Regions from separate parts of the Paenibacillus lutimineralis genome, predicted to be linked through region 3. Evidence: riboswitches for the same ligand, from Rfam matches in the RefSeq annotation. Region 3 holds a riboswitch; each other region holds the start of a gene.

Region 1 (10,754 bases), 1.9 Mb from region 3:
CGATGATCGGGACATTCTGACTGAGAATGATCAGCGGGTAGAGAGCCTTTCTGAGGAAAGGGATATAATGCAGTACAAAAGCGACCAACAGCCCGACAAGAATACCGATCGAGAAACCTAGCAGCATAAGTCTAAGCGTAGCCTGTGTGTGATCCCACAACCCGGCAGCACCAGCAGCCGCTTCATGAGCGATATCGGCAGGACTCGGCAGCGTCCACTTATTGATATGAAATAGAGATGTAGCTGTCTGCCATATAATGAGGAACAAGATGACCGCCACAAGGGGCGGCCATACACTGCTCCAGATACGACGAAGCCTCATGGACGATACTTCTCCGTCAGCTTATCCATGCTGGCACCTTCCGGATTGTAGTAGATTTTAATCTGGGAGATCACATTTTTGCTACCGAATTCGATGACAGCTTCGTTCATTTCTTTGATGATGTCCAGCAGGTGGCTTAGCTCGCCCTCCATCGTTGTCTCTAGCGGGCTCACCTGATATTTCACGCCAGAAGCCTGGATGACTTCAATTGCACGGTCGACGTAAGGAATCGAATCTTCCCCGCCCGGTGTCTTCGGAATAATCTGAATACTTACTAATGCATTAGCCATATATGGACATCCTCTCTGATACAAAATTTAAGAAACAAGTGGTTTACATTTGTAGCGCGGTCAATTCGTTATTTGTTCTCCGGTAGAAAATCATTCGTAAAAGCAGCATCTGCATCTAGCGGCTTCTCAATCAGCTTCTTCTCATACATCCAATCGGAGTAATTCTGCCATACGGATTGTTTCTGTTCACCCCAACGGGCAGCATCATCCTGGTATTTCGGGCTAAGCCATTTCTGGCTGGCGATGACCAGATCTTTATCGAGATCAGGTACGGCATTCAGCAGAATATCAGCTGCTTCCTCCGGATGCTGGATCGCATATTGATATCCTTTGGAGGTGGCACGTAGGAACGCCTTAATTAATTCAGGATCGTCCTTGATCTGCTTCTCATTGGTTGAAATAACCGGAGTGTAGTAATCGAGCTTATCCGAGTAGTCCTTCACGTAGAGCATATCAAGCGGCTCGCCACGCAACTCGGCTTCGATACCAGTCCAGGCATAGAAGATCCAGGCAAAATCGATATCTCTCTTCACGGCGGTGAAGAAGTCGGCTTCGCCCATATTGATAATTTTTACCTTATTAACATCTCCGCCATCGATATCCATGATCGATTTCATGACGGCCTCTTCGACGGGTGAACCCCAGCCGCCGTAGGTCTTGCCTTCAAAGTCCTTAGGTGCCTTGATGCTCCGGTCCACAGGCGCGGCGAAGCCGGATGTATTATGCTGAATAACGGCCGCGATCGAGACGAGGGGCACGCCTTGAGTACGACCTTGTGTCACGCTCTCCTGATAGCTGATTCCGAAAGGTACTTCACCGGATGCAACCATTGCGTCCGCACCGCCAGAGCCCGGCAGCAGTATGTCTAGCTTCAGGCCCTCCTCTTCATAGAACCCTTTGGCCTGTGCAACATAGAGACCGGTATGGTTCGTATTCGGACTCCAGTCCAGCACGAATTTAACATCACGCAGCTCCTTCGTCTGTCCTCCCGTTGCTGCATTTCCGTTAGCGGCCGATGTGTTGGCATTATTCGCTTTGCCGCAGCCCGCGATGATGACAAGCAGGCAGGACAAGGCAAGCAGAACCCATTTTGATCGATGCAATGATATTCCCTCCTTCAAGATGTCTAATCCGTATTCACTTCTAGAGGTAGTTCAAAAAGTCTAATTTTGATAAGAAAACCAATCGAGGCCAATTCAAGGATGAGCGACCGCGATTCAGTGGTAGGTTTTCTTGCGAAGTAACACTGAGAGCTTATTCGACATCGAATCTTGAATTCAGCCGGGCCTAAGCAAATGCTTACGAAGTCATGTTTCCTTCGGAAACATCTCAGGTGCTCACGTACCCACTACGTACGCTCCGCTCCTCAGGCCCTAGCTTCATCCAACTGAAGCGTTTTGAAAAAACGCACATCGGAAGCATAAGCTTCGGTGCTGAAAACCGAACTTTTTGAACACGTACTTCTAGAGGAACTTACACTTCTAGTGTTCCTGATCATTTCCGAATGAAGCCGGTAGTTAATAGGTTTAAATATACAGGATGCAAAAAAAGCGCCCCGGATCGGGACGCATAGGTGCACTTGAATATGAGCATAGCTTCATACCTGCATTTCTTCCTACGCTGGCATTACCCAGATCAGGTTAAAGGGTCAGTATCTTCTCGGGATACAATCTCAGCCGGCCTATTCCAGCTCCCCTGAACTATTGAACTACGGATTACAATTGCCATTATAGTTCGCTGTTGCAGATATGTCCAGTTAGAAAAATACAATACCGCGCTTCGACATCCGAAGAGATGGAGCCATTAACCGCAGAGGTAAAGGAGTTGCCACCTCGATCTGCAGCCACTTGTTCTGGTTGCCAATCTTGTTTAAGATAAGGTTAATCACTTCACGCTTCTGGATTTATGGGGTTCGTATCAGTCTGATTCGTAATGGCGCGATACTTCTTGAGCATGTAGAGCCGCCAGCGCACGATCATACCGAAGGCGAGAATGAAGAAAAGCGAGCCAGTCTGAAGAATGGAGACATATTGCTCGATTACTTCATGCAGAGCCAGCCGAATCACGAGCAGGCCGATCAGAATGAAGGCAAATCCGCTGGATCTTTTGGCAAATACTTGTCCGCCCTTCATCTCAAAATGGGTAGTGCGAATGAGCGGATAAGAGAACAGAAGCCAGCCAGCGGCAAAAGCGATGACTCCATACAGGACAGAAATACGCATCTGCGGCTCCACGAACATGGCGAAGCCGGTAGCCATACCGAGCGGAGGAATAATAATCTTCTTGATCGTCACCGGACGATTGCTGGCCTTAAGTCTAACGATGATGACAGATACGGCCATCAGAATCATAACAGCCGTCGCAATGATCCGCATATAAAAAGGGCTAATGGCGTCCATAATAACACCCCTTCTTTAATGAATTTGGTTGATCGGTTACGATAAATAATTCAACGTTTTGAAATACCTCTTAGGCGAAATCATTATATCATAAATCCTCACCATGATAATAATCACACGTAGATGTATGCATCAACCGGACCCGGGCTATAGAAGTGGGAACGGTCAAGTTATATAGAAACAAATTATAATCGAGAGGATGTAGTTTATGACGCAATTTGGTCTGAAGGATGAAATTCCAATTTATGTAGGTACATATGCAAAACCAGAGGAGCCGGGGATCTACTTATGCGGCTTGAATTTCCAGACAGGAGCTATGCGTGTCGTAAGCCACTTCTCCGGGATATTGAATCCATCCTTTGTCATTGTGAATGGCGAAGCTTCAAGACTGTACGCAGTGAGTGAACAGGCAGAAGGCCGTCTCGTCAGCTATAGAATCAATATTGCCAGCGGAGAGTTGACGGAGCTGGACTCCGTGCCAACAGAGGGCGCAGACCCTTGTCATCTTGCTTCACTGCCTAATGGTGACGTGATCGTCTCGAACTATTCCAGTGGGACCGTGAACCGCTTTGCCTTGGGTGAGCAAGGAGAAGCAAGCCGTTTGGCGGCGAAAGTTCAGCAAGTCGGCACAGGTCCGGTGACCGATCGTCAGGAGAAGGCTCATGCTCATAGCACCGTGACAGACTTAGAGGGGAAATACGCCTTTGCATCGGATCTGGGGGCCGATCGAATCTTTATTTATAGGATGCAGGATGGCGGTATGGTTCACCACGGCGAGGTAGCGTTACCTCCTGGGGCCGGCCCAAGACATTTCGTTCTTCATCCGAATGATCAATATGCCTATGGAATTAATGAGCTGAACAATACGATTACAATCTATAGCTATAACAAGGTGGAAGGTAGATTGGACATCATCGACCATGTCGTTACGATTCCTGAGGACTTTACAGGCGAGAGCTATCCTGCGGATATTCATTTGTCTGAGGACGGCTGTTATTTATACGGCTCCAATCGCGGCCATGACAGCATTGTACGCTTTGAAGTCGACGCGGTGACAGGCAAGCTTGTCGATCCAGAATGGACATCGACCGGGGGAAGCTGGCCGCGCAACTTCGCCGTGTTGGACGACTATGTGCTGGTCGCGAATCAATTCAGCGGCAATATTGTATCTTTCAAACGCGATGCCAATAGCGGCAAGCTGACAGCGACTGGGCAGGAGCTAGCCATAAGCCAGGCAGCCTGTGTTGAGCCCGTATTAGAGTAACGGAGGTAGTTCAACAACTCCCCTTTGATCATGTGGAATAGGATATTTTGAACACGAACTAATCATGTATTCTTATAAATCGGTAATCGGGGAGTCAGAAGCTCACCCGATCTGCCGATTTTTTTGATTGAATACGCTCGAAGCCGGAACTTATGATTTTCCAGTGAAAAAAACGTTTGACAAGAAAACCCAGTACATATAAAATAACACCATAACATACTAAACAGGTAGGAATAATTAAAGATGTTCTCACCGTACGGACGGAGGAACGCTCTACTTGCCTAGGCAGACACGGGTAGCGGCTCGGTTTGACCGTTGGGAGCAGGGCGTTTCTCCGTCTTTTGTTATAGATACAGAAGTAATCAGTGGAGCTGATGAGTTCTAAATTCTATTTCGAAGAAGACCAACCCCACCTTTGGGGTAACGGTCGCACAGCTATGAGCGGCCCCGTTAGAGGTTTTCTTATACGGTCGGGAAAGGTTCCTGCTTGCTTGGTAGGCAAGATACTATGGGAGAAGATGGGGAGTGATACGATGAGTAAATGGGTTAAGCAGAGTATTCTGGTCAGTTTGGTTCTGGCTATGTCGGTGGCACTGGTCGCCTGTGGCGGAGACAAAGCGAATGACAAAGCGAGTGCGACTGCTGGTGCGGATGGAGGCAAAGGGAAGAGCGTCCAGTTACTGAACGTATCCTACGACCCTACTCGGGAACTGTACGAGAGCTACAATAAAGCTTTTGCGACCTATTGGGAGAGGGAAAAAGGGCAGAAAGTAACGATACAGCAATCACATGGGGGTTCGGGGAAGCAGGCCCGGGCAGTTATTGATGGACTAGAGGCGGACGTTGTTACACTGGCACTAGGATATGATATAGACTCCGTGCAGGAGAGCGGATTGATAAATGAAGGCTGGCAGCAGAAATATGAACATAACAGCTCGCCATATACTTCGACGATCGTCTTCCTGGTGCGGAAGGGAAATCCAAAAGGAATCAAAGATTGGGATGATCTCATTAAGGACGGGGTAGAGGTCATCACTCCGAATCCGCAAACCTCGGGTGGTGCGCGCTGGAATTATCTCGCGGCCTGGAGTTATGCCCTGCATCATAACAATAATGACGAAGCTAAGGCTCAGGAGTTTGTCAAACAGTTGTTCGAACATGTTCCGGTTCTGGACAGTGGGGCTCGCGGTGCGACTACGACGTTCGTAGAGCGCGGACTAGGCGATGTGCTTCTTGCTTGGGAGAATGAAGCCTGGCTTGCAGTTAAGGAACTGGGCCCGGATAAATTCGATATCATCTATCCGTCGGAGAGTATTCTGGCTGAGCCGCCTGTTGCGGTCGTCGATAAAATCGTCGATAAGAAGGGGACTCGCGAGGTAGCAGAAGCTTATTTGAAATATCTATACACAGAAGAAGGGCAGACGATCGCAGCAGAGAACTATTACCGCCCGACCCTGGACAGCGTGAAGGAGAAGTTCAAGGATCAATTCCCTGACATCAAGCTATACACAATTGATGAAGTGTTCGGTGGCTGGACGGTAGCGCAGCCGAAGCATTTCAATGACGGTGGAATATTCAGTCAGATCTATGTTCCGAAATAATACGACCGCAACCAGCGGAGGAGCAAACCTGTGAGAGTGGTGGATCAGACAATATAGTGCGGACTTATGCTTCATTTTCAGTAGATGATCTGATTCGCCTTATGCAGGTAGAGAAAGGATGACTTTCATGCCAAGCAGGACGGACACCAGACGCGGAGTACTACCTGGATTCGGGCTGACGATGGGGTACAGCATTTTATATTTAAGCTTGATCGTATTAATTCCGTTATCCGCGCTGTTGTTGAATTCTACGGGACTAACCTGGGAGAAGTTCTGGTCGATTGCAACCGATCCGCGAGTATTAGCCTCTTACCGAGTAAGCTTCCTGACCGCAGCGGCGGCCGGATTGGTTGATGCAGTACTAGGATTGCTGCTTGCATGGGTTCTCGTTAGATATGAATTTCCAGGAAAAAAAATATTCGACGCAATGATCGACCTCCCGTTTGCGCTGCCAACCGCAGTTGCCGGGGTGTCGTTGACCGCGCTCTATTCATCCAAAGGCTGGCTAGGCTCATTTTTCGAACCGCTAGGCATCAAGACGGCGTTCTCGCCGCTGGGCATTACACTCGCCCTGATGTTTATCGGCATTCCGTTCGTGGTACGTACCGTACAGCCCGTACTACAAGATCTGGATGCAGAGGTCGAAGAGGCCGCTGCGACACTCGGAGCGAGCCGTCTTCGGACTTTCCGCTCCGTTATTTTACCGGAGCTACTCCCTCCGCTGCTCACGGGCTTTGCCCTCGCATTCTCCCGCGGCATTGGGGAATACGGTTCTGTCGTGTTCATCTCCGGCAATATGCCGATGAAGACCGAGATTGCGCCGCTGCTCATTATGTCGAAGCTGGAGCAATTCGATTATGCTGGTGCGACGGCGGTTGCGCTAATGTTACTCTTAATCTCTTTTGCACTTCTGCTGCTGATTAATTCATTGCAGAGCCGAGTGCGCAAGACGGCGCGTTGAGTATAGCCGGGATTCATCGAATTTATAAAGCCAAGGGAGGGGCGTCGTGTGGCAGGTTCAGTACCTTTAGCGGCAGCGAGAACAAATCCAGTTAGAAATCGCAGTACGAAAGAGTCGGGCATCGTCAAATGGACCTTAGTCAGCCTCGCCGTACTTGTTATTATGTGGCTGATCGGTCTGCCATTGATTGTCGTTCTAACAGAGGCCCTGAAGAAGGGCTGGAGCGTCTATGTGCAGGCTATTTCCGATCCCGATGCATTATCGGCATTAAGATTGACACTGCTTGTTGCAGTGATTACTGTACCGCTGAATACGATATTTGGCGTCGCGGCCGCATGGGCGATTACGAAGTTCAAATTTCGGGGAAGACAGCTTCTAATCACTTTGATCGATTTGCCATTTGCCGTGTCTCCGGTGATCGGCGGCTTGATCTACGTGCTAGTCTATGGTGTACATGGCTGGTTCGGGCCTTGGCTGCAGGATCATGATGTGAAGATTATTTTTGCATTGCCAGGCATTATTCTGGCCACGCTGTTCGTTACTTTTCCGTTCGTGGCCCGTGAGTTGATTCCGCTGATGGAGGATCAGGGGCAATTGGAGGAGGAAGCAGCGGTAACATTGGGTGCCAAAGGCTTCCGTATATTTTGGAAGGTGACGTTGCCAAATATCAAATGGGGTCTGCTGTACGGAATTATACTTTGTAATGCACGGGCGATGGGGGAATTCGGCGCTGTATCGGTTGTGTCTGGGCATATTCGCGGATCAACCAATACTCTTCCGCTGCATATTGAGATTTTGTATAACGAGTATCAATTCTCAGCTTCATTTGCAGTTGCTTCCTTACTGTTGTTACTGGCGCTGATCACCTTGCTGCTTAAGAGCTGGTTCACTCGCAAGAGCAGTCATTAAGTGGGTGAACAGCATAGAGTGATCTATGTTAGAGGGAGGTTCATCTGATCAAGCTGAGAACAGATTCTAAATATTATCGGGCAAGGGGGCTTCCACGAATGACCAAACCGCTGAAGGTAGACAATGTGTGGCTGGAGCGGATCGCGGAGATGTTGAATGAGATGGAATTCGGGTCGCTGAATATCGTTGTTCACGAGGGACAGATTGTCCAACTAGAACGTACGGAACGGAAACGTTATGAGGTTGGTGGAGGGGCGGCAAAAGCATCCGGATCGTCTCGGAATGTGGTTAAACCGCTGCGTAAGTCAGAATCTCGATAGACATATGATGAAAAAAGGAATTAGGATGAGAAAAGACCGTTATAGGGCAGGATGTCCTCTAACGGTCTTTGTCGTTGTTGATGATGCTGTCCGTATTCTCGGCCAGGGATGTTGCGATATGCTCCTCAGTCATCGGCAAGGCGCTAATCGTAGGATCAGACGAGAGATTGGTCTGGTAGTGTCCAACAAAGGGACGTGCTTTGCGCGGTTTGCTCCTCGTGAATAAGAATCCGCCCAGGAATAATAGAACTTGAGCTGCCGCAATATATGGAGCGATAACGGGACTGATGAAGTGGAGTAAATACATAGCAGCAATGAAGATGGCCCATAATCGCAACAGTATTGATCCTTCTCCGGGCCGGAATCCGCCCATTAGTGCAGGGTATAGGAGCAGCAGGGCGAATAGAGCGGAACCGAAGCGTGAATAGAAATAGACCGTGTCCAAGGAGTTCGAGCCCAGGAAGCTGACATCAGCACCGGTCCAGCGCAGCAGCAATTGATACACTAATATGAACAAGGCTGCGGCGAACAGAAAAGGGAAGGCAGGCTGTAATCCAAGCCAGAAACGAATACCCCAGCCCGGCTGTTCCAGCCAGTTCAATAGCTTGTCCCGCTCTTCGAGGAAGCGTTCGCTCTCTCGTTCCAGCGTTTTGAGCAGCAGCGGCAATCTCGCATGATCATGATCCTCCTTGTAAGCTCCAATCTGTCCGAGCAGATCCGAGCTTGCATAAGGAGCAGCATGGCAAGCGAGTAGACGGTCGATCAGTTCATTCTCTTGCTCCGGTGTAATCGTTCCATATATATTATCATTTAACAGCGGCGCAGAGGCGGCTGCATATAACTTTAGACTCTTCTCTAGATGCTCCAGCCGAGAGCGTAGTCCAATTCGCGTCCTCCAGCTGGTTACCCCATAAAGGGCCAGAAATGTAACCAGGACAAGGACGGCGGTCAAGGATAGCACAGCGTGCTGCTCCAGCCAGTTCATCCATTCCGATAGTGACACTGAAATCACCCTTTCGATATTCCTCTCTCCACTATTGCATATGAATTTATCGTTTTCAAGTTCTATGTAAACCAATCTTTGGTTATTTGTTCATTCTTTTATAGCTCATAGAGGTTGTCTTATAGAAAGCCTGTAATTTCTATAAAATTAGTACACTCATTATTGTCTCCTTGTTATGTACTGCTACTAAAGATATTAGGGACGGTAGTGGATTCACTCGATAGGCCAATAAAAGCTTGTAAAAGTACATAGAATCTTAGAATAACAGATCAGAAACTGTACACGCAAATGCACAAAGAAGTAGGTCCGTACTACTCCTCGACTTTTTCTAACGAAACCTGGTATCGCTATTTGCACGAAAAAGCTAGTTCAAAATTGTAACGAAACAGGGTATCGTTATTGAACTCAAAAATTGCTTTTACAGCTCGATTTAGATCAAATAAGGATATGGAGTTTCGTTAGATTAAAAATGTCCTTGTTATTGAGAAAATAACGATTGGTAGTTTCGTTAGAGCTAGGAGGGGAGATGGTCGCTCTTTAATCTTTGGCTTGATAAATCCTGGTTGAGATTCAAGACATACGATAGCCGGGCTTGATGCAATGTAGGTAATTATAATGATTCAATTGTAGAGCTAGAGCTTGATTTACTGCTATTGGTGGAATAAAGGGTGGGTAGAGATTTGAGGTTGAAAGTGTATATTATGAAGATAAGAAGATAGGCAGAATGCCCGAAGGGAGACGTAGCATGGAGTTTGTAACGGCGGAGCAGATGCGTGAGGTTGACCGGTATACGATCCAGGAGATCGGCATTCCAGCCATTGTGCTGATGGAGAATGCGGGGAGAGCGATTGCTGATGAAGTGGTCAGGCTAGTGATGCAGCGAAAAGATTCGCTGGCAGGCGAGCGCTGGCTTGTGCTTATAGGTAAAGGGAATAATGGCGGCGATGGACTGGTATGTGCCCGGCATCTGACCGATGCAGGGATTCCGGTGACGCTGGTGTACGCCGTGGCGCCGGACCAGCTTGGCGGGGAGGCGGCAGTCCAGCAACGAATCGTTGAGGCGCTGGATTTGCCGCGGATCGTGTATGCAGATGAAGCGGAAGGGATCCCGGATATGCGCAGTTATACGGGGATTGTGGATGCGCTCCTTGGGACAGGGACCAAGGGTGCGCCGCGCGGGGTGTACGCTTCGCTCATTGTGGAAGCGAACTCCAGCGGTCTGCCGATCGTGGCGGCAGACATTCCGAGCGGCCTGGATGCCGATACAGGCGCGGTATACGACCCCTGCACCCAGGCTGAGCTTACGGTGTGCCTGGCCTTTCTGAAGGCTGGGCTGACGCAGTATCCGGGAGCGAAGGCGGCAGGGGAAGTAGTCGTGCGCTATATCGGCATTCCTCCGTGGCTCCCTGCTGGGCTGGAGGGAGCCGGGGTTGTTCTGACCGAGGAGTCGCTGGAGAGCGAGCTCGGTCTTGACGCAGGGCGGTGCCGCGCGCCGGACGGGCATAAAGGCACGTACGGGCATGTGCTGCTGGCGGCAGGCAGCCTGCCAATGAGCGGCGCCGGCCTGCTGGCCGCCAAGGCGGCGCTGCGCGCCGGGTGCGGCCTCGCGACGTGGGCTTTGCCAGCATCGCTGCTGCCGCATATGCTCGGGGCTGTGCCCGAGCTCATGCTGGCGCCGATCGCCG
Region 2 (10,754 bases), 2.4 Mb from region 3:
ATCGCTACCGAAGATATGTTGGCGTACAGAATGCACTGGCCAATTTGACCTACTCGATCCCTTTGATACAGGGGATTGATCTGTATATGGACCGCCCTTTTCAAGGTGAAACGAAGTACTACATTCAATTTCGGGATATTAACGATTTGAATAGGCAGGAATGGTCCCATGTTTTGGATAAAAATGATTTCGCCTGGAGTAGTGAGCATGAAGTGACCAGCTTTCAGGGGGACGTTCCCGTGCTTAGCTTCGCCCGGAAGATTATGTACGATGATAACTTTCTAGGGGTCCTTGTCATCCATATCAAAGCCGAGGAGATTCGATCTCTATTGTCAGGGAATACTGCCGGTTCGAACCGGATGATGACGAATTCGGCGGGCGAGCAGATTGTGAAGATCGGCCATGTACTGAATCAGAACGAGTTGTCCAAGTGGATTGATCTGAAGGATCAGCAGTCCGGTTATGTTCATATTCGCGCCAACTCGAATGTAGGCGATTCTCTGCTAGTGTATTCCAAGCTGGACAATTCCAATTGGACTCTAATCGAGATGACGTCCTGGAACCAGATTACACAGGACAGCTTCAGGTTGGCCGAGGTGATCGCGCTAATTGGTATTGCTGCCGTCCTGATCGTCTTGCTGCTGACACACTATATTAGCAGACAGTTCACGAAGCCGATCAAAGAATTGGTGGCAGCGATGAGAATGTATTCAGTAGAGGGCAATAATGTGGAGTTGTCTGCTGATTATGAGAATGAATTCGGTTATCTGTTCTCAGGTTACCGTAAGCAAAATGAACGGATTGAGGAGCTGTACCAGTCCGTGCAGCTTCGTTATGAGCAGCAGCGCAAGGCAGAGATTGAGGCGCTGCAGGCTAATATTAACCCTCATTTCCTCTATAATATGCTAGATCAGTTGAATTGGATGGCGATTGAAGCCGGACAGGATGAGCTCAGTCGGATCTTGGAACTGATGGGCCGCATGTTTCGAATCGGCTTGTCCAATGGAGACACCTTCATTACAATTGGCGACGAATTGGAGCATATCAAGAGTTATCTGGAGATCCAGCAATTGCGCTGGGGTGGAGGGTTGCAATACGCGATAGATGCACCGGTCGAGCTTCGGCCATTCTTCATTCCGAAGTTAACACTTCAGCCTTTTGTAGAGAATTCGATCGTTCATGGCTTCAATAAAAGGCTGCACGGCTATGTCCATATCAAGCTGACAGCCTATGAAGATTCGCTATTCATTATCATCGATGATGATGGCAGCGGCTTAACCCGAGCGGTTGATGAACAGCAGAAGCGCCGTACCGGAGGCTACGGCATCCGCAATGTCAGAGAACGGATCGCTGGCTATTTTGGCGAGGAATATGGAATCACTCTCCGTGATCGGGAAGTGGGCGGGACCAGAGTCGAGATTATCCTCCCACTATTAACGAAGCCGCCGGCTTAGGGTACCTCTCATACATTTCGGTTTATTTTTAAACAAATCGTGCATCTCTCTTATACCCATGGGAGATGCCGATAAGTAATATAATATTTGAAAGCGGTTTATTTACCGCTGACCTTCTTATAAATCTTTCAGTCTAGAACTGAATTATATAGCGGACTTTATACCCTGATACATGAATCTTTGTATAGCTTAAGGAGGTAAGTATCGTGCGGAAGATCGCCATTATTGATGATGAACGCCAGGTGCTGCAAGGGATGAAGCGGGTCATCCCTTGGGGGGAGCTGAATGCGGAGTGGGCCGGAGAAGCGCTGAATGGACAGGACGGACTAGAGATGATCCGGGAGACACAGCCGGACATCGTCATAACGGATATCTATATGCCAGTGATGAGTGGACTGGATATGATCGAGCATTTAAGAAAGGATGGGTTCGGTGGGAAAATTATCATCCTGAGCGGATACTCTGACTTTGAACATGCGAGGCAGGCTCTACGCTTCAATGTTAGCGATTATGTGTCGAAGCCGATCAGTGTTCCTACATTAAAGAGCGTCTTATATAAAGTCATTCAAGAGCTTGTTGAAGAGGAAGAGAAAGTCAATATCCAGGTGGAGCTTAAACATAAGCTGATGATCTATGAGCCTTTTATCGAGAAGGAGTGGGTAAGATCTGCCGCAGTAGGTACGCTTAACCGTTACTATCAAGATGGCGCCCATCTGCCGGAGGCTTATCAGTATTGGGCTGATTGCAGTCATGCGGCGATTGGTATCGATCTGGTTCGTGATGGTCGGGCGAATGAGTTATCCGTGTCCGATTGGAATTTGTTTCGCTTCGCCATCAGCAATATTGCCTGCGAAGTCGCGCGAAAGGTATTTCCCATTATCGAGTATACAGAGCTTCATAGTACGAGGGCCGTGTTGATTATCCATCCCAAGCGTGGCAGCTCCTGCGAGCAGTTGGAGGATGGGTTGAGGGAGCTTGGTGTCAAGCTGATCGACAATGTCAAGAGCTACTTAAGGCTAGCTATTTGTGTGGGAATCGGAAGGATACGCGGGGAGTGGACGAAGCTGCCGGAATCGACAGAGGAAGCATTTCGATCGATCGATCGCCGAGAACAGAGGATGGTCCCTTCCTACGATTTGTACAAGTATAAAGGACAGATGAGAGAAGATTCGGAGCAGGTTGCTCTGTTCCCGGTTAAGTTCTCCTTCAAGCTGGCCAATGCTATGAAGACGGTTCAGGAGGCCGAGGCGCAGCAGATCGTTGCCGAGTATATTGAAGAGCTTGGTAAGCAGGATGGGATCTCCAAAGATTATGTGCAGATGCTAGGCAGCGAATTGTGGGGCATCATGACCTATTGCTTGTATGAGGCAGGTATTTTCCTCGACGATCTATTCACGAATGACCAGATTGCCAAAGAACTGTTAACGTTATACCAGCCCGAACAGCTGGCGGAATGGCTGTCAGCAAAAATCTCACTGATATGCAACAGCCGGCAGATGAAAGGAAGCAGCAAGCATAGACAGGTTGTCGACTTCATGACCCAATATATTCATGAGCACTATGCTGAAGATTTGACGCTTGCCGATTTGTCAGACAAAGTGTACATTTCCCGGAATCATTTATCGATCATCTTCAAAAATATTACCGGCGAGACCTTCAACAACTATTTAACTCGGGTACGGATGGAGAAGGCACGTGAGCTGTTGCTGGAACGGAATTTGCTCGTCTATGAGGTAGCGGAACAGGTTGGCTATAAGAATGTTCCTTACTTCAGCACGCTATTCAAGAAGGTTACGGGAATGAACCCAACAGAACTCATTAAATAAAGAGGTAGCAGAGATAAGCAGGAGGCTTATGTCAGGAGGGGAACTATTGAAACCGGTGAAATTCAGTATTATTGGCGGAGCCGGCTTCCGCGCGCAGTATTATCTCAGAATTGCTCAGACGATGCCCGAGCGGTTCCAGGTTAGCGCCACGGTCGTCAGGAATGAGGCTAAAGCGCTGGAAATGGAAAAGAAATGGGGCGTATCAACCTATCGGACACTGGATCAGATGCTGCAAAGCGAGAGCCCGGATTTTATCGTCGTATCCGTAAGCGGCAATGAAGGTCTGAATTATCTGTGCAGACTGGCAGAGGAAGGGATTCCGGTATTGGCAGAGACACCACCTGCTCCTGATCTGGAAGGACTGGAACAGTTGCATGATAAGCTGCTTGCTACTGACATACGTATTCAGGTGGCTGAGCAATATCAGTTCCATCCGATCCAGGAAGCACGCCTAGCTTTGATCCGATCAGGGAGACTAGGCAGAATTACAGAGACAACGGTATCAATATCTCATCTGTATCATGGCGTAAGTCTTATCCGTAAAATGCTGGGGATCTCATTTGAAAATGTGAAAATTCGAGGGATGCGATTCGAATCCCAGTGGGTTGGTGGACCGACACGCGAAGGGAACCCGACAGAGGACCGAATGATGCCACTCCAGAGAGACTTGGCTTGGCTCGATTTTGGAGATCGTCTTGGAATATATGATTTTACCAAGGACCAGCACCGCTCCTGGACGCGTTCGAACCATTTGTCTGTCAGAGGGGAACGAGGCGAAATCTTCGACAGTCGCGTTCTGATTCAACAGGAATCGACGATACCGCTCCAATTGGAGCTGAAACGGATTAACAAGGGGGAACTGGAGAATCAGGAAGGCTATTTCCTGAAAGGGATTTTGTGTGGGGAGAATTGGTTGTACGAGAATCCGTATGCTCCGGCCAGATTATATGATGACGAGATCGCTATTGCCCACTGCTTACAGAAGATGGCTGATTATGTAGCCGGTGGACCCGAGTTCTACAGTGTGGCGGAGGCATCGCAGGATCATTATCTCGGCATGATGATCGAGAAGGCGATATTATCAGGTGAGGTTGTCGAGACCCAGCATCAGCGCTGGGCTAGATAGAGGATCGGATCAGTGGAGAAACGGCGGACCCAACCTAGACGAGAATCCCGATAATTGGGCGAAGTATACAGAGATAGATGCCTAATCACTAGGGGCAATAGCGGAATATGATGGTGTGTACTCTTAATCAAGGAGGGATACACGTTGGGTGAAGTAGTTGGTGGATCAGGCTGTGGACCTGGAGTTGGCGGATTATGGACTTCGACTGGAGCGATCTTAGTTCTATTTATCTTACTGGTAATTATTACAGGAAGTTTTTGTTTCTAATTCAACATTGACACGTTACTCTCTAATAAACAGGCTAAGTTATAAGCAAATATGGAAGCGCCGGAATAAGAGAAGCCTGCTAACCTTAATGAGTTTAGCGGGCTTTTTTTACATATTAATGATCTCGCATATTGATTATCTTGCTGGAAGAGGCATATAATACAAACATATGTTCCTGTAAGAGGTGAGAGTAATGTTAAATGATCTGGAACGCAAGGTGCTTCGAATTCTGTACAACTTCTCAACGCAGCGGCGCCGAATGCCAACGAAGCCTGAGTTAGAACGCACGACTGGCCGTCAATACCGAGATATTAAATCCGCTCTGGATGTGTTAGTACAGGAGAGGTATATTTTCTGGCCGGATAACCCTCGACTCGATACGATTGTGATCCTGGAAGGATGGGAACGGGATGCATTTATTCCTAAATCCAAGCCAACTATATTTGAGTAACATGGATTCTCTGGACTATCGCTAGCGGTAGCTAATGAAGGTAGAATCGGGATTAAGAATTGCAAAACCAAAATGTATTGTATATGCTTGTTTCATCTAGAAACTGTTAGCTCCAATGAGATTAAGGGCATTAGAGCAGCACAATTACTGAGTGGGAGGATTTCATAATCATGAGTACATCACAGTTGTTTGCCAGACCACAGCTTGCTGATTGTGTGCCTGACCTAGTTGCTACGGCGCGGGGAGATAAGAAGGCTACACTGGTTATTAAAAATGCGAAACTGGTCAATGTATGTTCTGGAGAGATTCAGGACGGTATATCGATCGGTGTTCAAGGCAGCCGGATTGCCTTCGTAGGGGTGGATCCCAGCCATATGATCGGTACAGATACGAAGATCATCGATGCTGCTGGGCGTTATGTCGCTCCTGGTTTGCTGGATGGTCATTGTCATATTGAGAGCAGTCAGATAACACCAACCCAATTCGCCAGAGCCGTGCTTCCAAAGGGTACGACGGGCGGATTTTTTGATGCTCATGAGATTACAAATGTATTGGGACTGCCTGGCCTGAGACTCATGCTGGACGAAGCCAGACAAACCCCGCTTGCTGCTTATATGCAGGTTGCTTCATGCGTTCCGTCTACAGGCCCGGATATGGAGACGGCGGGAGCTGAGATCGGCCCGGCAGAGGTTGCTGAAGCCTTCACTTGGGGTCCTGATATGATCGCCTTGGGCGAAGTCATGAACTTCCCGGGCGTGGTATTCGGAGACGAGAAGATGATTGGAGAGATTCAGGCTACGCTGCGTGCTGGTAGAGTAGCGGACGGACACTATACGTGGCCAGTTGATGATTGGAGAATATCTGCTTATGCGGCTAGCGGAATTACTGGCTGCCATGAGAGCGTGAACGCTGAGGATGTTATTGAGCGTGTCAGAAGAGGCATGTACGCCAAAATGAGACGCGGTTCGGCCTGGCATGATGTCGCCGAATCGATTAAGGCTCATACAGACTATGGGATTGATACACGTCGCATGATGCTCGTCACAGACGATCGCAGCCCGGAATCTCTCGTCGATGAGGGACATATGGACTTTGTAGTCCGTCATGCGATCTCGCAAGGTGTACGTCCGGTAACGGCTTTCCAGATGGCAACGATCAATACGGCAGAACGCTTTGGGGTTGCTCGGGATGTAGGCACCATTACACCGGCTTCCATCGCTGACATCATTATCCTTGATGGTAATTTGGCCGACGTGAACGTTGTTATGACGATTGCGGCTGGACAAGTTGTGGCTGAGAACGGCAAGATGACCGTAGAATTGCCTGAGTTCGAATATCCGCAGGAGGCTATTAACTCGGTGCACCTTACTCGTACGGTGATTGAACAGGACTTTGTTATCGAAGCCCCAATCCAATCCGGCGAATTGACGGCGCGAGCTATCGGTGTACGCGAGAACCACGTGGATACGACGGAAGACCTTGTGTTTGTGCGGATTGAGAACGGACAGGTTGCACTTAAGGTAGAGGATGGCATCTCCAAGTTGGCCGTCATTGAGCGTCACAAAGGAACAGGCAACAAGACGGTGGGTCTGGTATCGCGCGTTGGCTTCAACGTACCGGCTGCGATCGCAACGACCGTTGCTCATGACTGTCATAATGTGATGATCATCGGGAATTCCGATGCTCTGATGGCCAAGGCTGCGAACACCGTTGCAGAAATGCAGGGCGGTATCGCTGTTGTTACCGAAGACAAGATCGTCAAGCTGCCGCTACCTGTGGCTGGACTGATGTCGAATGCGCCGTTCGAACAGGTTGCCGAGCAATCTCGTGCGGTAAGTCAAGCGTTGTATCAGGCAGGCTGCACAATGAACTATGCGTTCATGACCTTGTCACTGCTGGCGCTGGTTGTTATTCCTGAACTGCGTATTTCCGATCTCGGTCTGTTCAAGATGACAGAGCAAGGATTTGTGAAGGTTCCTTTGTTCGTCGAGGAGTAATAAGCCAGGCATCAGGGACTGTCACTATTTGACATAAGTCTGCTGCCATAGTTAAATAATAGGTAATTGAATAGGAAATCCACTAGGGGAGTCGTGATAACGACTGAGACAAGATAAATCTTGGACCCTTTGAACCTGATCTAGTTAGCACTAGCGTAGGAAAGTGGAGTCGGACTGAATTGCTGTAGCTATATTTGTTAAAGTGACAGGCCGCTCCATATCCGGAGCGGCCTTTTTGCTGTGTAAATCCGACCGAAAATCTGCATCTGCATTTGATTATTCGTGCGAATCAAGGGGTTCCATCAGTCCTCTCAGGGGATTTCTTCATTCAAGAGGTAAGTTGAACAAATGAAAACTTAGGAATAGGGACAACAGTTCAACTTTTATAGTTTCGAAAAAAATTTGGAGGTGGAGACCATGAGTTTTACGAGAGAGCTTCGTCAGCAGGCAGATCGTATTTTTCAAGCTATTTATGACCATCCATTTGTACGTGGGATCGCGGACGGAACATTGAAGAAGGAGCAGTTGATCCATTATGTGAAGCAGGATTTTGAGTATTTGAACGCCTTTATGCGGATTTATGGCATTGCCATATCCAAGAGCCGTACGCGGGAGGAGATCGAGATGTTCAACGAGCAGATCAACTTCGTGCTTCATAGCGAAGTGCACCCGCATAACAATTTTTGCCGCGTGGCTGGAGTTACTTATGAGGAACTCCAAGGCTTTCCGCTCGCGCCCTCGGCACATCACTATATCCGTCATATGCTAACCGTTGCGCACGAAGGCAGCCTGGGTGAGATCGTGTCCGCGTTGCTGCCTTGTCCTTGGACGTATATCGAAATCGGTCAGCGTCTGCTAGAGGAAGTCAAACCAGATGAATCGCATCCGTTCTACGATTGGATCGATTTCTACGGGGGAGGAATGTCGGATCTGACCGAACGATTCTGCCGTTATGTAGATGACTGGGCTGAGCACGTGACCGAAGCCGAGCGGCTGCGAATGAGAGAGCATTTTCTGCTGAGCTGCCAACTGGAATATATGTTCTGGGATATGGCATTCCGCGAGGAAGAATGGCCGGTTGCCATGGATTTGGGAAGCGAGGCTATGGGCCGTAACTGAACGGGTACAAGAGCCGGAATTAGGAATGTATGTGAGCCGGAACTGAACGGGAACAATCTGGCCTGGCCGGATCCGCCGAAAAACGGAGGGAACTACGAACTTGTTGTGGCATCAGATCCCAGATGGGAATGATGCCGAAAAATAAAATTGGAGAATGAGGTTGATCTAGAATGAGTACACTCGAACAGGATATTGCTGCACTCTTAACTAAGGTACAGAAAGCACGGCCGCTCGTACATAATATGACGAACGTGGTCGTTACCAATTTCACCGCGAATGGTCTGCTTGCGCTTGGCGCGTCGCCAGTGATGGCTTATGCCCGGGAAGAGGTAGCGGATATGGCCAAAGTGGCGGGTGCACTGGTACTGAATATTGGCACGCTGTCGACTGAGCAGGTGGATGCAATGATCATCGCCGGGAAGTCAGCCAACCTTCATGGTGTTCCTGTATTGCTGGACCCTGTAGGTGTGGGGGCAACCCGCCTCCGTACGGAGGCAGCCGAGCGGATTCTGCGTGAGGTGAAGATTGCCCTAATTCGCGGCAATGCTTCGGAGATCGCTAATCTGGTCGGTGAAGTTTCGGACATTAAAGGAGTAGATGCGGCTGAGAGCAGTGCGGAAATAAATGCGGAAATCGCACTCCGGGCATCCCATCAATTCAATGCAGTAGTGGCCATAACTGGCAAAGAGGATGTCATAGCCGATGGGGCTCACTACCGGATCATCAGCGGCGGAGATGTGCTACTGACCCAGGTCACCGGAGCTGGCTGCTTGCTGACATCTGTGCTAGGGGCTTTCGCAGCGGTTGAGCGCGATATGATGCTCGCGGGCACGGCGGGATTGGCTTATTACGGTGCAGCTGCAGCTCGTGCTGCGGAACGGACCGCCTCGTTAGGACCGGGCAGCTTCCAGGTTGCCTTCCTGGATGAACTGGCCAAGCTTCACCCTCATTCGGTGAAGGGATATGCAACTATAGCTGAGGCGAGTAGCATGGCTGCCGGAGGTGAATCAAGATGAGCATTCCGAGAGCTCTGACGATCGCCGGTTCGGATAGCGGAGGTGGTGCCGGAATTCAGGCTGACCTTAAGACTTTTCAGGAGCTGGATGTGTTCGGGATGTCGGCGATTACCGCGATTACAGTTCAGAATACGCTCGGGGTTGAGAAGGTATATCCATTGCCGCCTGAGGCATCGGCCGAGCAGATCAGGGCGGTAGGTTCGGATATCGGCGTCGATGCGCTCAAGACAGGAATGCTCTTCAATGCGGAGATTATTGAACTGGTTGCGAGACAGATTGCCAGCTTCGGCTGGCGAAATGTCGTCGTTGATCCGGTGATGATCGCCAAAGGCGGGGCATCGCTGCTGCTCACTGAAGCGATTCAGGCGATGAAGGAGCATTTGCTCCCGCTTGCCCTGATCGTTACGCCAAATATCCCAGAGGCAGAAGTGCTGTCAGGCATCCAGATCCGTACGATGGAGGATCGTCGCGAAGCTGCGAAGCGTATCGCCGAACATGGAGCGCGCACCGTGGTCATCAAGGGGGGGCATGATCAAGGGGATCGGGTGATAGATCTGCTATATGACGGTAGCGCCTTTACGGGGCTCGCTGGTAGGCGTATAGAGACCAAGCATACGCATGGAACCGGCTGCACATTCTCGGCCGCAATCGCGGCAGGTCTGGCAAAGGGGTTGACAGTAGAGCGGGCTGTAGAGGAGGCGCGCGCCTTCATCCAAGCGGCGATTGAGGACACACTGGAGCTGGGGCGGGGTCATGGACCAACCAATCATTGGGCTTACTGTCGAAGGAGGGTACAAGTCTGATGAATGAAGATGGAACGTCTGTCGAGGCTATCGCTGGAGAAATGGTTCGGGGAAACATGCGGGAAGAATCGCGAGAGAATGACGGAATGGGGGAAAGTAGGCGTGAGGTTAGCAAGTTCGAGTCAGTGAATCAAAGCATAATAGGTAGTGGTATGGAGAAGAACGGGGAGCGTGTTGGAAAACACGGAAGAATCTCTTCCGACCGAATGCGTGAGTATTTGCAGCTCTATTTGGTTGTAGGCTCTGTGAACTGCAAGGAAGATCCCGTCAAGGTCGTGCGTAAAGCGCTGGAGGGCGGAGTCACACTCGTTCAGTTTCGGGAGAAAGGGCCCGGTAGTCTGACGGGGGAAGCCCGGCTGGAGCTTGCTGGGCAGCTGCGGGCCCTGTGCCACAGCGCGGGAGCTCTGTTCATCGTCAATGACGATGTGGAGCTGGCGCTGGCGGTGGATGCCGATGGGGTTCACATCGGCCAGGAGGATGAGGCGGCGGACCGCGTCCGTGCCCGTATCGGCGAGCGGATTCTCGGCGTATCCGCGATTACGTTCGAGGAGGCACGGTCCGCCATCCGTCAGGGGGCCGATTACCTCGGCATCGGCCCGATCTATCCGACGAGCTCCAAGGAGGATGCTCGTGCTGTGCAGGGCCCACAGGTGCTGAAGACGCTGCGGGCCCAGGGCATTACCGCGCCGATCGTC
Region 3 (10,754 bases):
ATGTAGTCATACATATATATTCCTGTTACTGAATACCTCGACTTCGGATGCTTCGGCTTCTCCTCAATATACAAAATCAGCCCAGGCTGATTCGGATCGAAGACTGGAACTCCGTAGCGTCTCGGATCATCCACAGGTTTAAGCAGAACTCTTGCACCAATGTGCTGCTGTTTGAACTTCTCTACATAGGGTGTAAGATCATCTAGGAATAAATTGTCTCCAAGCAATACGACGAACTTCTCTCCGGGCGTTATAAATCCTTCTGCCAATTCCAACGCTTCGGCGATTCCCCCGGCGGATTCCTGAATTCGGAAATTCAGCTTTACGCCATAGTTCTCCCCGCTTCCAAAAAAATCGGCATAAAGGCCTGCTGACTGCTTGCCGATAACCATGAGAATATCAGTGATTCCGGCCTGGCGCAGCCGTTCTATGCCATAGCAGACCATAGGATATCTCCCAACCGGAAGCAAGTGCTTATTAACTAATCGGGTCAGCGGGTACAGTCGTGTTCCGGTGCCTCCCGCCAAAATCACACCTTTCATGGGCTCCCCTCCTTAATTCAACTCATCATCTATATAAACTGCCAAGGGTCTATGCCCCATTTCTCGATAAACAATCCTCGGTTCCTCTCGATCAGAGAGTTCCATCCATCGGGATGATGCTGTCTAAAGCTGGCGCTTCCAGCGTGGTAGACTAGTGTATCCCCGCATATCATAAGACGATATCCACGCCGTCTAGCTCTATAGCAATAGTCATCATCTTCATAGTGTCCTGGTGAGAATCGCTCATCGAGCTGGCCGAGCTCAGTGAATAGCTTCCGCTTGAACATGAGACACATTCCGACGAGCCTTGGCACCTCCTGCCATCGCTCAGGGGTAGACTGATTATATTTCTCTGCAAGCGCGTAATACTCCGTTAGTCCCTCCCATTGAATATCCACCTGCTGCCTTCCACTACAATAATTTGTTACGGGTCCGACCATTCCGATGTCTTGTGAACTATACAATGTTGTTAACATATTGCTGAGCCACCGTGGTGAGACGATCACGTCATTATTAAGCAATAGTAGTTGATCACCCGATGCAATGCTCAGCCCTCGATTGCAGGCTGCCGGAAAGCCTGTGTTATCAGGCATGGCTACAAGAATAAGTTCTTCACGCAATCCGTATTCCGTAGTCCCGTCGCTCGATCCGTTATCCACGATAATGATCTCATAGGGTACTTCCGTGAAGCGGCGAATCGCCTCTACACATGGAATCAATAGATGCAGACCGTTATAGGTTGGAATAATGATACTGGTTAAACCGAACTTGCTCAACGTCCATTCCTCACTTTCGCAAGCTTACTGCGAGTCATCCGCGTAAATTTCAACCGCGGACCATAGATCTTCATCACTTCCGCCAATGCCTCTATATGATCGCCAAGGATTAGACCGGCTACCGGGTTCGCTGAACCTGTATTTGTACTGCGAATACGGTTATTCTTCACCACATTCACCGAATACGGTGCTGTTACAGTTAATCCGCGAACTAAGGCAAGTGCATGTGCCTTGGGAGGGATGATCAGGCTGGCATGGCCTAATGCATCGATAGCTCTGCGAGATAGAGCATGTGGAACAGCAGTGAGCGAGTTAGCTAATAAATCCGTGCGTCCAAGCGACATATTTAGAAACATCTTGCTATACGTCACACTATCCTGCTTTGCGAATGAAGGCAGGAACGGTGTAATATCATTGAGAGCCACATCGCTCCCTTGTTCAACAGCTACTAGAAAGGCTCCGAGATCCTCCGCAGGTAGCGCCATATCCCCATCGACGAACAGAACTGTATCCTTAGTAGTCACCGCGGCACCAAGAGCTCTCCCCACATCATGGCCGAGCCGTTCTGGATAATTCAGCTTAATAAGACGAGGATCATGTTCCATAGCTGCGAAGCTTCCATCACTGCAGCCATTCAGTACCACCACGATCTCCCCGAAAGGCAAGCGCCTAAGCTGTGCAAGTACCGCATTTAAAGTCCTTCTCTCATTGCTGGCTACAACTACAGCTGCTGTCGTCCTTCTAAGTGGGAGTGGGATATAATGACGCAGCAGGTTGTCTCCCGCTGCATAACCATGCGCAAAAGCTGTGGAAATACGGAGTATTGAGGAATATCCCCTTCGTGTTCCCGCCGCGTGTGCCAAGTACCATGAATTAAAGCATTGCTGCATGTGTTCACAGGAGCGTTCGCTTTTACTCTTGCCGGCGGCTTCCTTTCTTCCACCTTGCAAAGCCAGCCGTTTCAGCCAGTCTGCACCGTATGACCGTGCTTCCGATCGAGTAGCATTTGCATCATGGAACACTTTCTTCCGCCTAGCAATGTACCCCTTTCTTCTATTGCGTCTGGCTATATTAATTCGTCGGGCTTTACCTTTACCAGCTGCTCGCATTCTTCCCATTCGCATACCATCACCTCACCTTGCCCCGTAGTCGGTTCAAGTCACTGTAGCCTCCACGCTGCCCCTGCTCCTGAATCAGCCAATGCACCGCATCCAGATGGTCGCCGACCACAAGCGAGGCCAGCGGATCGGACCTTCCCACTCTCCGGCGCACAGGATTTATGCTCCCCACCGCGACGGTGTTCGCTATTTGAATATTCAATCCCCTAACCGCTGCCACCGTATGGGCCAGTGGAGGAATCTCTAGCAGCTTAGGGCCTATTACTTCAAGAGCCTGACGGCTGAGCGCATGAGGCACAGCTGTCATTGAGGCACCGTGGAGATCAGGGCGCGACAGCCAAGCATTTAGCGAGTACTTCGCTAACACAACAGGATGAGCTCTTTGTCTGCCAACTGAACCGGAATATCCGTTCAAGGCTACGTCCACACCGGATAATACAGCCCTGACGAATGGCCGCAGCTCAGCAGCCGAAATAATCATATCCGCATCCATAAACAACAGAGCCTGCCCTCTGGCTGCTTCCGCACCGACGCGTCGTCCAACATCATGCCCAAGCGGTTCGGCAAAACGAATAACCCTCGCGCCAATTGCAGCGGCAATCTCAGCCGTTCCGTCCGTCGATCCATTTGCAACGACAATCGTCTCGCTGCGCGGATGAACTTTACTAGCTTCACGCAGTACGGAGGGCAGCCGCGCTCTCTCATTCATAGCCGGAACAATTATAGAAACCATAGGATCGCGATGATTAACGATCTTCGGCAGCTTTGGCCTTGAAGCCTGTTTTCTGGTACTTGGGACCAAGCCTCTCTTCCTTCTTCTGATCAAGCCTGCACCTCCCCGTCTTGTTGTACCAGTCTATATAGAACAGTGTATGTGAGTGTGAAATTGACGCAACGGCAAATGTACATTCATGTGAATATGCAAAAAAAGCGCGTAAGTTCCTTACGCACCATTCATAAAATTCTATTCGATTCCTCTCATTAATTGTCCCCAACGCTCCGCAGTATGCTTCCAGCGAAATCTACTGCGGGCAAGTTCACGCCCCGTGCACCCTATTACCCGGCGCACCTCTTCATGATTAAGCAAATAAGAAATATACTCAGCGAGGCCTTGCTGGAGAGAACCGGGCGGAAGCAGAAGTCCGGATTCTCCATCGGCTACAATCTCCGGAATCCCCCCTGTATTGGTGGCAATAACCGGTATTGCCGCGGCCATCGCCTCGACATTCACTAATCCAAAAGCCTCTTCCTCACCGGAGGGAACGATAACAACATCGGCCAAATTATAGCAATCAGCAACTCTGGGATACTTAATATATGGAAGGAAGACGACATGATCTTGATATGGTTCAGCCAGCTTCTTCAGCTTCCGAACATAGGCGGTCTCACGATCGGTCCCATAAAATGCACTGCCTACAATAACTAGCATTGCATCCGGTACGCGCTTCTGAATCGTTGGCCAAGCACTCAAAATATGGTGTACCTCTTTGGCTCGCTGCAGCCTGCCTACATAGAGAACAACCTTGCGGTTCTCCCAACCGAAATCAGCCAATCTGGCCTGGCGGAGTGATTCTCCAAGTGGAGTCCAGCGAGGTATGAAATCTTCCAGGCTGACCCCTAACGGATTTACTAGGATCGGGACCTGCAGCCCCGGGAATCGAAGTAACAGCTCTGAGCGTAAATACTCGCTATTCACGACGATCCCATCTACTCGGTTCAGCCAGTGGGAAGTCTCAAACAGAGGACTATAGGCCGTACTAATAAATGTTGTAGAATGGAGCGTCAACAGAACACGAGTGAACGGGAGTTTTCTCTTGATTTGAAAAGCCAATCTAGGGCGGTTATGCACATCTATAGTATCCGGATGCCATTTACGGAGGTGTTGGAGGATCGACTGTAAGTAACGGTGCCCACCTGGCAGACGGAAACACGGAACATGGCCTACCATGCCAAAGTTCGGAAGCTGTCTGTCGGATAGCCCGAATATGCGAATATTCAATTGATCAGACGCAAGCGGTACTACCTTCTCAATCACTCTCTCAACCGAGCTGCTCCTGCCTGATGGAATAATGAAGGAGCCGGGAGTAATCACCGCTACCTTATGGCGTTCCAATACAGACTTAGATCCCCGTTCTGTCATGACGCTACTGTTCATCTCCAAACCTCCGCATAAATCTCTTCAAAGGTATTTCAATAGCTAATTTTACTCCCCCACTTCTCAGTGCTAAAAATTAGCCTTTTTGATCACTCATTATATTAGATAAATATACGACCTTACTCTGTAAAATGTGCATACAGTTAACAACAATAAAACAGGCTGTTGCCGCAGAACAGTCGTCCACGCTTTCGGGTCAGGCCAACATAGAGTGTTAAAGAAGCCTCAAGTAGGAAGGAGGAACACTATGGGACCAGACCACGTCGGAATCCTGCTTAATTCCAGCATGTTTCGTGGTATTCCCACAAGACGTACCGGTCAGGAATCGATAAATAATTACGAGGAAGTTGCTAAGGAATTCGATCTCATTCCCTGTTTCCTCCGCTTGGGTAATATCGATCTGAAACAGGGGAAGTGCATCGCCTATATCTACAACGGACGGGAATATACCAAATCTATCATTCCTATCCCCAAAGTGATTCATAACCGGGCTCTCTACTCAGATCCGGCCGCTCACAGGAATGTCCTCCAGCTCATATCACAAGGAACAACCGTGTTTAACGCCAACAATCGATATCGTAAGGATCTCATCCACAAATTGCTGTGGGACAATAAGTATCTTCGCAGTTACTTACCGGTCTCTGTTCCAGCAACATCTTCCGGACTGCAGCAAATGATGGAGCTATACTCCGACCTCATTCTCAAGCCAGTACGCGGATCGGTGGGTCACGGAATCATACGTTTGCGAAAAGGAACCAAAGGCTGGGAGATCATTCATTATTCCTTACGCCAAAAAAGCTGGATCAGAGCGCGTCTATATCCGGGAGAGCCACCGCAGTGGCTCGGAAAATTACTTGCCCGTACACCTTATTTCATACAGGAACGTATTCCCTTGCTGGAATACAATAACAGGCCGCTCGATCTTCGTGTCACTGTGCAGAAAGGGATTAACGGTACCTGGAATGTTACCGGTTTGTTCGCTAAGGTTGCCCCCTCCAATAGCTTCATCTCCAACATTGCCAAGGGAGGGACGGCATACCCAGCTCCTGTGCTGTTGGGCAACCTGCTGCCTGCCCCGATCGTCGCTAGCGTCTTGGCTCATGTTAAATCTCTGTCCTTATCAATCGCTTCAGAGTTATCCGCAAATCTTCCGCAGTTAGCCGACCTAGGGCTGGACATCGGACTTACGGATAACGGACGCCCTTACTTTATAGAATGCAACGGACGGGATCAACGCTACGGATTTCGCAAAGCGGCAATGACAAATATCTGGAAGGACACTTATCAGGCTCCAATGGCCTACGCAAGGTATTTACTGAATCATCAGAAATAGACAGAAAGCGAAAGAATAAAAGTAACTACCTAAATCTGATTAGACACAACGTTTACTATCTGCTAATTCGAACATTAATAAGGAGCTATCCCTAAACCACTAGGGACAGCTCCTTTCTGCATTAACGTGCATCTATTCATAACTAGTATCTTACATCAGCTACCCCGAAAGGCGGCAGCAAAACTGACATTAGTAGCGCAGCTCCAACGGCGGCACATAGTAAGAGCACAACCCAACAATCATTCCTCGAGTACTCTGAGGGGTAATAATAGCTTCTTCTTCCTTTCCCATCAAAAGCCTTCGTCTCCATCGCCACCGCAACCCGGTGGGCCCTCCTAATTCCTTGGACAAGCAGCGGAACGATATACAGCTTAAGGCCACCGATCCATTTCATCCCTCCTCGTAAGGAGCGGGCTCCACGGATTTTTAAGGCGTTACGGCGAATTTGCAGCTCCTCCCACACCATGGGCAGCAGCCTGATCGAAGCCATGAAGCTATAAGCAAATTTAGGTGGCAGCTTTGCCTTCTGCATCAAGGCATAGAACAGAGTGACCGACGGAGTTGTCAGCACAAACAACAGGCCTTCCGAAGCAAACGTTACAGCCTTGAACCCGATGTGTATGCCGCGATAGAAGCTCTCCTGCGAAATTTGGATCAGTCCCCATGCCCACCAGATCGTATCTCCCTTGCCAAACAGAATCATTGTTGAAGAGGAGGCTAGGAAGACGATTAGGAACGGCGTCATAATAAGTGATATTTTCCAGAGTCTATGTCCACTAAAGAACACTAGCAATAGCAGAAAGCAAGTCATCTGGTAAAAAATAAAATCAAGCCGGTGGGTGAAGAGCGTCAGCATAAATAGCGCAATCATACAAATCAGCTTAGCAACTGGATTCGCGCGATGAAATGGATTAACACGATGCGGAATTAATAAATCATTCATGCCCCATCCACGCCCCTATCGCTCCATTTCGCTTAGCCATTGTCTCTCCCCGTTTGGTCAGTCTTCTCTCCACAAGTCGCCCATTCACTACTCTCCATTCCAGGGTTGCTATCGTGTCGACCAGCCTCTCCTCATGCGTGATCATCACAATTGCAATTCCCTGCCTGCGAAGTTCCTCGCACAAGCTTAGAATCGCGAAGGTGCTCACAGCATCCTGACCAAAAGTCGGCTCATCCAGTAGCAGCACCGGCTTATTCAGCACTGTCGCTCCAGCCACACTTAGGCGCCGCTTCTGACCTAGCGAGAGCTGATAGGGATGACGGTGTTCCATTCCCTCTAATCCGAACTGCCCTATCGCCTGCCTCACTAGGGATGAAATGTTATCTTTGTCATCCCCCTCTTCATATAAGGAGAAGGCAATTTCCTCGCTCACTTGATCAGCCACGAACTGCATCTCTGGATTCTGAAATACAAAGCCAATCTTCCGAGCAGCCTTCTCGGTCCGTCTTCTCTTAGCCTTGTCTCCGCTCATATCAATCCCCTGCAGCCTGTAGGTTCCATCTGTAGGCAGAAGCCCCATCAAGCTGAGCAATAATGAACTCTTCCCTGCACCATTTGGCCCTGTAATTACGATGAAGTCTCCAGGATATATCTCGGCTTGCTCCACTTCAATCACGGGCCTCCGCTGTCTGTAGCCGTAAAATTGCTTCAACTCAATCAGTGGATCCGCCAAGGAGGAACGTGGGGCATCCATAGGGAGACTCAGAAGTTTCTCCCCGTCCCGGGACATGAAGAAGACTTCCCATACCCCAGGGTACCAGATGCCAAATTGCTCCAATTGTTCATGGAAGGAGGCAAACAGCTTCATCGGAGGAGCCTGCCCGAGAATTTGTCCGTCCGGGTTGAACAATACTACATTGTCCACAAGCCCAATCATTTCTTCAATCCGATGCTCAACAATGACTAGAGTTCGCCCTTCAGCGATAGAATGAATGGCCTCCCAGATCTGCTTGCGTCCTTCGGGATCAAGCAATGCGGAAGGCTCATCCAGGAACAGAACCTCAGGATCGGCAAGAAGCACCGAAGCAAGCGCCAGTCGCTGCTTCATTCCCTGCGACAGTGAATTAATCGGAACATGTAGATTCTCAAAGAACAAGCCTACCTGATCCAGAGCCTGCCTCATCCGTGTCTCCATCTCTTCCCTGGGAATACATAGATTCTCCAGCACGAAGGCCAGTTCTTCATCTATGTAAGGCATACAAAACTGCGTATCAGGGTCCTGAAACAATACGCCTCTTGATTCAGGAACCATTCTCTCCTTGAACCGCAGCGGTACCTCGACCATCTCAGGCATGATCCCGCTCAGCACCTGGAGCAAAGTAGACTTGCCGCAGCCGCTGGGTCCGAGCAATAGCACCTTCTCACCGCGCCTTACTGAGAGGGACAAGTCCTTGAATACGAATGCAGCTTCCCCTGGGAACTTCAGCCGAAGGTCTTGCACCCCCAAAATGATATCGGGTACCACAGCCGCTTGCTCAGCATCCTTAATATCAGACTCTGCAATCACATTTACATAAGATGTGTTCATCATTAATCATCCAACGCCGCCAGATCTTTGGATTCGACAGGACGAAGCAGATTGGTTACCCCTGTTCGCTCGACTGCTTTGGCCAAGCTGTAGGCCAGGAACCCAGCGATTACAACCGAGCTGACGGCACGCATTGAATATTTGGCAATGAACATCCACGGCGCATAATCTCCGACATATCCATAGAAAATGTCTGGAATCAGCGAGCCAATGGATGCGGCAAGACCTGCGAGACCCGCAACCGGCGCGGAGAAATTACGATAGCGGAATGCAGCAAATATGAGCTCTGCGGCAAGACCCTGAAGCAGACTATAGACAAGCAGCTGAATTCCCCAAGCGCTGCCGAATAGAACCTCTACGTGCGCGGCTGCAACTTCGGCAATCAGCGCCACACCCGGCTTGCGAATCAATAGAAATACAAGTGTCGAGGCGATGAACCACATGCCGTACACCAGTTCATCAGCCTGAAAGAACAGCGGAGATAGGAGTCCGTACACCGAGCTCCACAAATGATACACTACTCCGATTACAACCGAGATTAGCACCGTCACCAGAAGATCGCTAAGCTTCAGTCCTCTTTTTCCCTTTTGCAAGTTGACCTCTACCATTACTATCACTCCTTAATAAATTTATTGCGGGGATATTCCGTCTAGAGAACAACAAAAAACCGGCTGAATAAGCTCAGTCGGTTGTATAGTCCCAGTATGCAGACATGATGAGTCCACAAAATAAGCATGAACAGGACGATAGATTCTCTACGCTGGCATTATCCAGATCAGATTAACGGTCTGCAGCGGAGTATGCTGCCATCTCAGCCTGATTCACTCAAGCCCCCGTATCCCTATGCAATTAACATTACAATACACCACATGTTTCCAAGTTCGCAAGCATCAATTACAATATTTTTATATTTATTGCTTTCACTCTTATTCTATGTCAAGATAACGAAAGTAGATTGCGGCAGTTCCAACTGCCCTTCACCTATGGGAGGAAATAACAATTGGCTACCAAATGGATGATATGGATGACAGAGCTATCCTCGCGAAAATCGATTTGCCGGCTGACTGGCCGCTTTTCCCATTCCAAATGGAGCAGGTTCGTCATTCCACGCTTTGCTAAAGCTTATGGAATTACCCTGGATGAAGCGGAGAAAGAAATCAAAGAGTACCGCACTTTGAATGAATTCTTTACGCGCAGGCTCAAGCAAGGGATGCGCCCGATTTGCCAGGAGCCAGGCGGTGTCGTAAGCCCAGTGGATGCGCTTATTACTGCCATGGGGAAGATCCAATCCAGTACGATTCTGAATGTAAAAGGACAGGACTATTCCATTGATGAACTGCTTAACCATTCACCGAGGAGCGAGGCTTACCGCAATGGCTATGCTTATGTGCTCTATCTCAGCCCAACCGACTACCATCGCATTCATGTGCCTGTCAGCGGACGCAAGCTGGAAAGTGAGCACATACCGGGAAGAGTATATCCCGTGAATGACTTCGGCATGACCAATATGCGTTCTGTACTTAGCCGCAACGAGCGGCTCATCACATATATTTCCCATGAATACGGAGAGACCGCCGTCGTAAAAGTCGGGGCCATGAATGTCAGCAGCATCAAATATGTCGATAACGACACCAAAGAGTGGGAGCGCGGCGATGAGCTGGCCTATTTCGAATTCGGCTCCACGGTGGTTCTCCTGATGCAGAAGAACTTCCATCCGTTGTCCGGCCTGGACGTGGGAAGTAAAGTCAAAGTCGGGACCCTGCTCGGGCATTTTCACAATTCTGAGTCGGGTAAGTAATCATATAGACAAGAAAAAACCTGAGTACTCAGGTTTTTTCTTATTAACTTTATTTTCAATCCCGTATGGATCATCTTATTTCAGAAGGACTCTTCCCCGTATACTGTTTGAATTGTCGGCTGAAGAAAAATATGTCCCTATACCCCAAAGCATCGGCCACTTCGGTTACATTCATGCCTGCATGCAAGAGCAGATGCTGAGCGCGATCAATCCTGCATTTAATGATATAGGTCTGCACGGACATGCCTATAATCTCTTTAAATTTGATCGAAAAGTAGCGCGCTGACAATCCGGCCCGGGCGGCCAAATCCTCGACTTTATGCGGCAATCCGGGATGCTGTAGAACATAATTAGCCACCTCACGGATAACCTCGACCAGTTGATTGCTCATTTTCTTCTCCCGGGGTACCTCACGATCCTCGCGCAGCAAGTAGATGAGGAGTTGCTTCAGGATCAGGCGAGCCTCCTCCTCCGCTCCATATGCATGCACCAGGAACAAGC

Evidence for each region. Region 3 has a riboswitch for thiamine pyrophosphate ahead of EI981_RS23540 (ECF transporter S component). Riboswitches for the same ligand answer to the same signal wherever they lie in the genome.
Region 1: another riboswitch for thiamine pyrophosphate. It lies ahead of EI981_RS03040 (ABC transporter substrate-binding protein); the one in region 3 lies ahead of EI981_RS23540 (ECF transporter S component).
Region 2: another riboswitch for thiamine pyrophosphate. It lies ahead of tenA (thiaminase II); the one in region 3 lies ahead of EI981_RS23540 (ECF transporter S component).

What each region holds. Positions count from the first base shown of each region.
Region 1 is NZ_CP034346.1:708,378-719,131, forward strand. Features, by position in the region: gene EI981_RS03030 (ABC transporter permease) at 1-322, opposite strand, end outside; gene EI981_RS03035 (thiamine-binding protein) at 319-612, opposite strand; gene EI981_RS03040 (ABC transporter substrate-binding protein) at 681-1,715, opposite strand; TPP riboswitch at 2,208-2,319, opposite strand; gene EI981_RS03045 (CcdC family protein) at 2,502-3,011, opposite strand; gene EI981_RS03050 (lactonase family protein) at 3,220-4,275, shown strand; gene EI981_RS03055 (sulfate ABC transporter substrate-binding protein) at 4,809-5,876, shown strand; gene cysT (sulfate ABC transporter permease subunit CysT) at 5,995-6,837, shown strand; gene cysW (sulfate ABC transporter permease subunit CysW) at 6,886-7,746, shown strand; gene EI981_RS03070 (YezD family protein) at 7,845-8,066, shown strand; gene EI981_RS03075 (hypothetical protein) at 8,125-9,069, opposite strand; gene EI981_RS03080 (NAD(P)H-hydrate dehydratase) at 9,815-10,754, shown strand, end outside.
Region 2 is NZ_CP034346.1:1,235,123-1,245,876, forward strand. Features, by position in the region: gene EI981_RS05230 (sensor histidine kinase) at 1-1,454, shown strand, start outside; gene EI981_RS05235 (response regulator transcription factor) at 1,661-3,280, shown strand; gene EI981_RS05240 (Gfo/Idh/MocA family protein) at 3,327-4,406, shown strand; gene EI981_RS05245 (hypothetical protein) at 4,867-5,124, shown strand; gene EI981_RS05250 (adenine deaminase) at 5,295-7,121, shown strand; TPP riboswitch at 7,196-7,300, shown strand; gene tenA (thiaminase II) at 7,539-8,240, shown strand; gene thiM (hydroxyethylthiazole kinase) at 8,411-9,256, shown strand; gene thiD (bifunctional hydroxymethylpyrimidine kinase/phosphomethylpyrimidine kinase) at 9,253-10,059, shown strand; gene thiE (thiamine phosphate synthase) at 10,212-10,754, shown strand, end outside.
Region 3 is NZ_CP034346.1:5,316,219-5,326,972, forward strand. Features, by position in the region: gene EI981_RS23500 (sugar phosphate nucleotidyltransferase) at 1-542, opposite strand, end outside; gene EI981_RS23505 (glycosyltransferase family 2 protein) at 572-1,318, opposite strand; gene EI981_RS23510 (glycosyltransferase) at 1,315-2,436, opposite strand; gene EI981_RS23515 (glycosyltransferase family 2 protein) at 2,447-3,262, opposite strand; gene EI981_RS23520 (glycosyltransferase family 4 protein) at 3,401-4,591, opposite strand; gene EI981_RS23525 (YheC/YheD family endospore coat-associated protein) at 4,839-5,924, shown strand; gene EI981_RS23530 (energy-coupling factor transporter transmembrane component T family protein) at 6,067-6,867, opposite strand; gene EI981_RS23535 (ABC transporter ATP-binding protein) at 6,860-8,455, opposite strand; gene EI981_RS23540 (ECF transporter S component) at 8,458-9,063, opposite strand; TPP riboswitch at 9,191-9,302, opposite strand; gene asd (archaetidylserine decarboxylase) at 9,456-10,253, shown strand; gene EI981_RS23550 (helix-turn-helix domain-containing protein) at 10,324-10,754, opposite strand, start outside.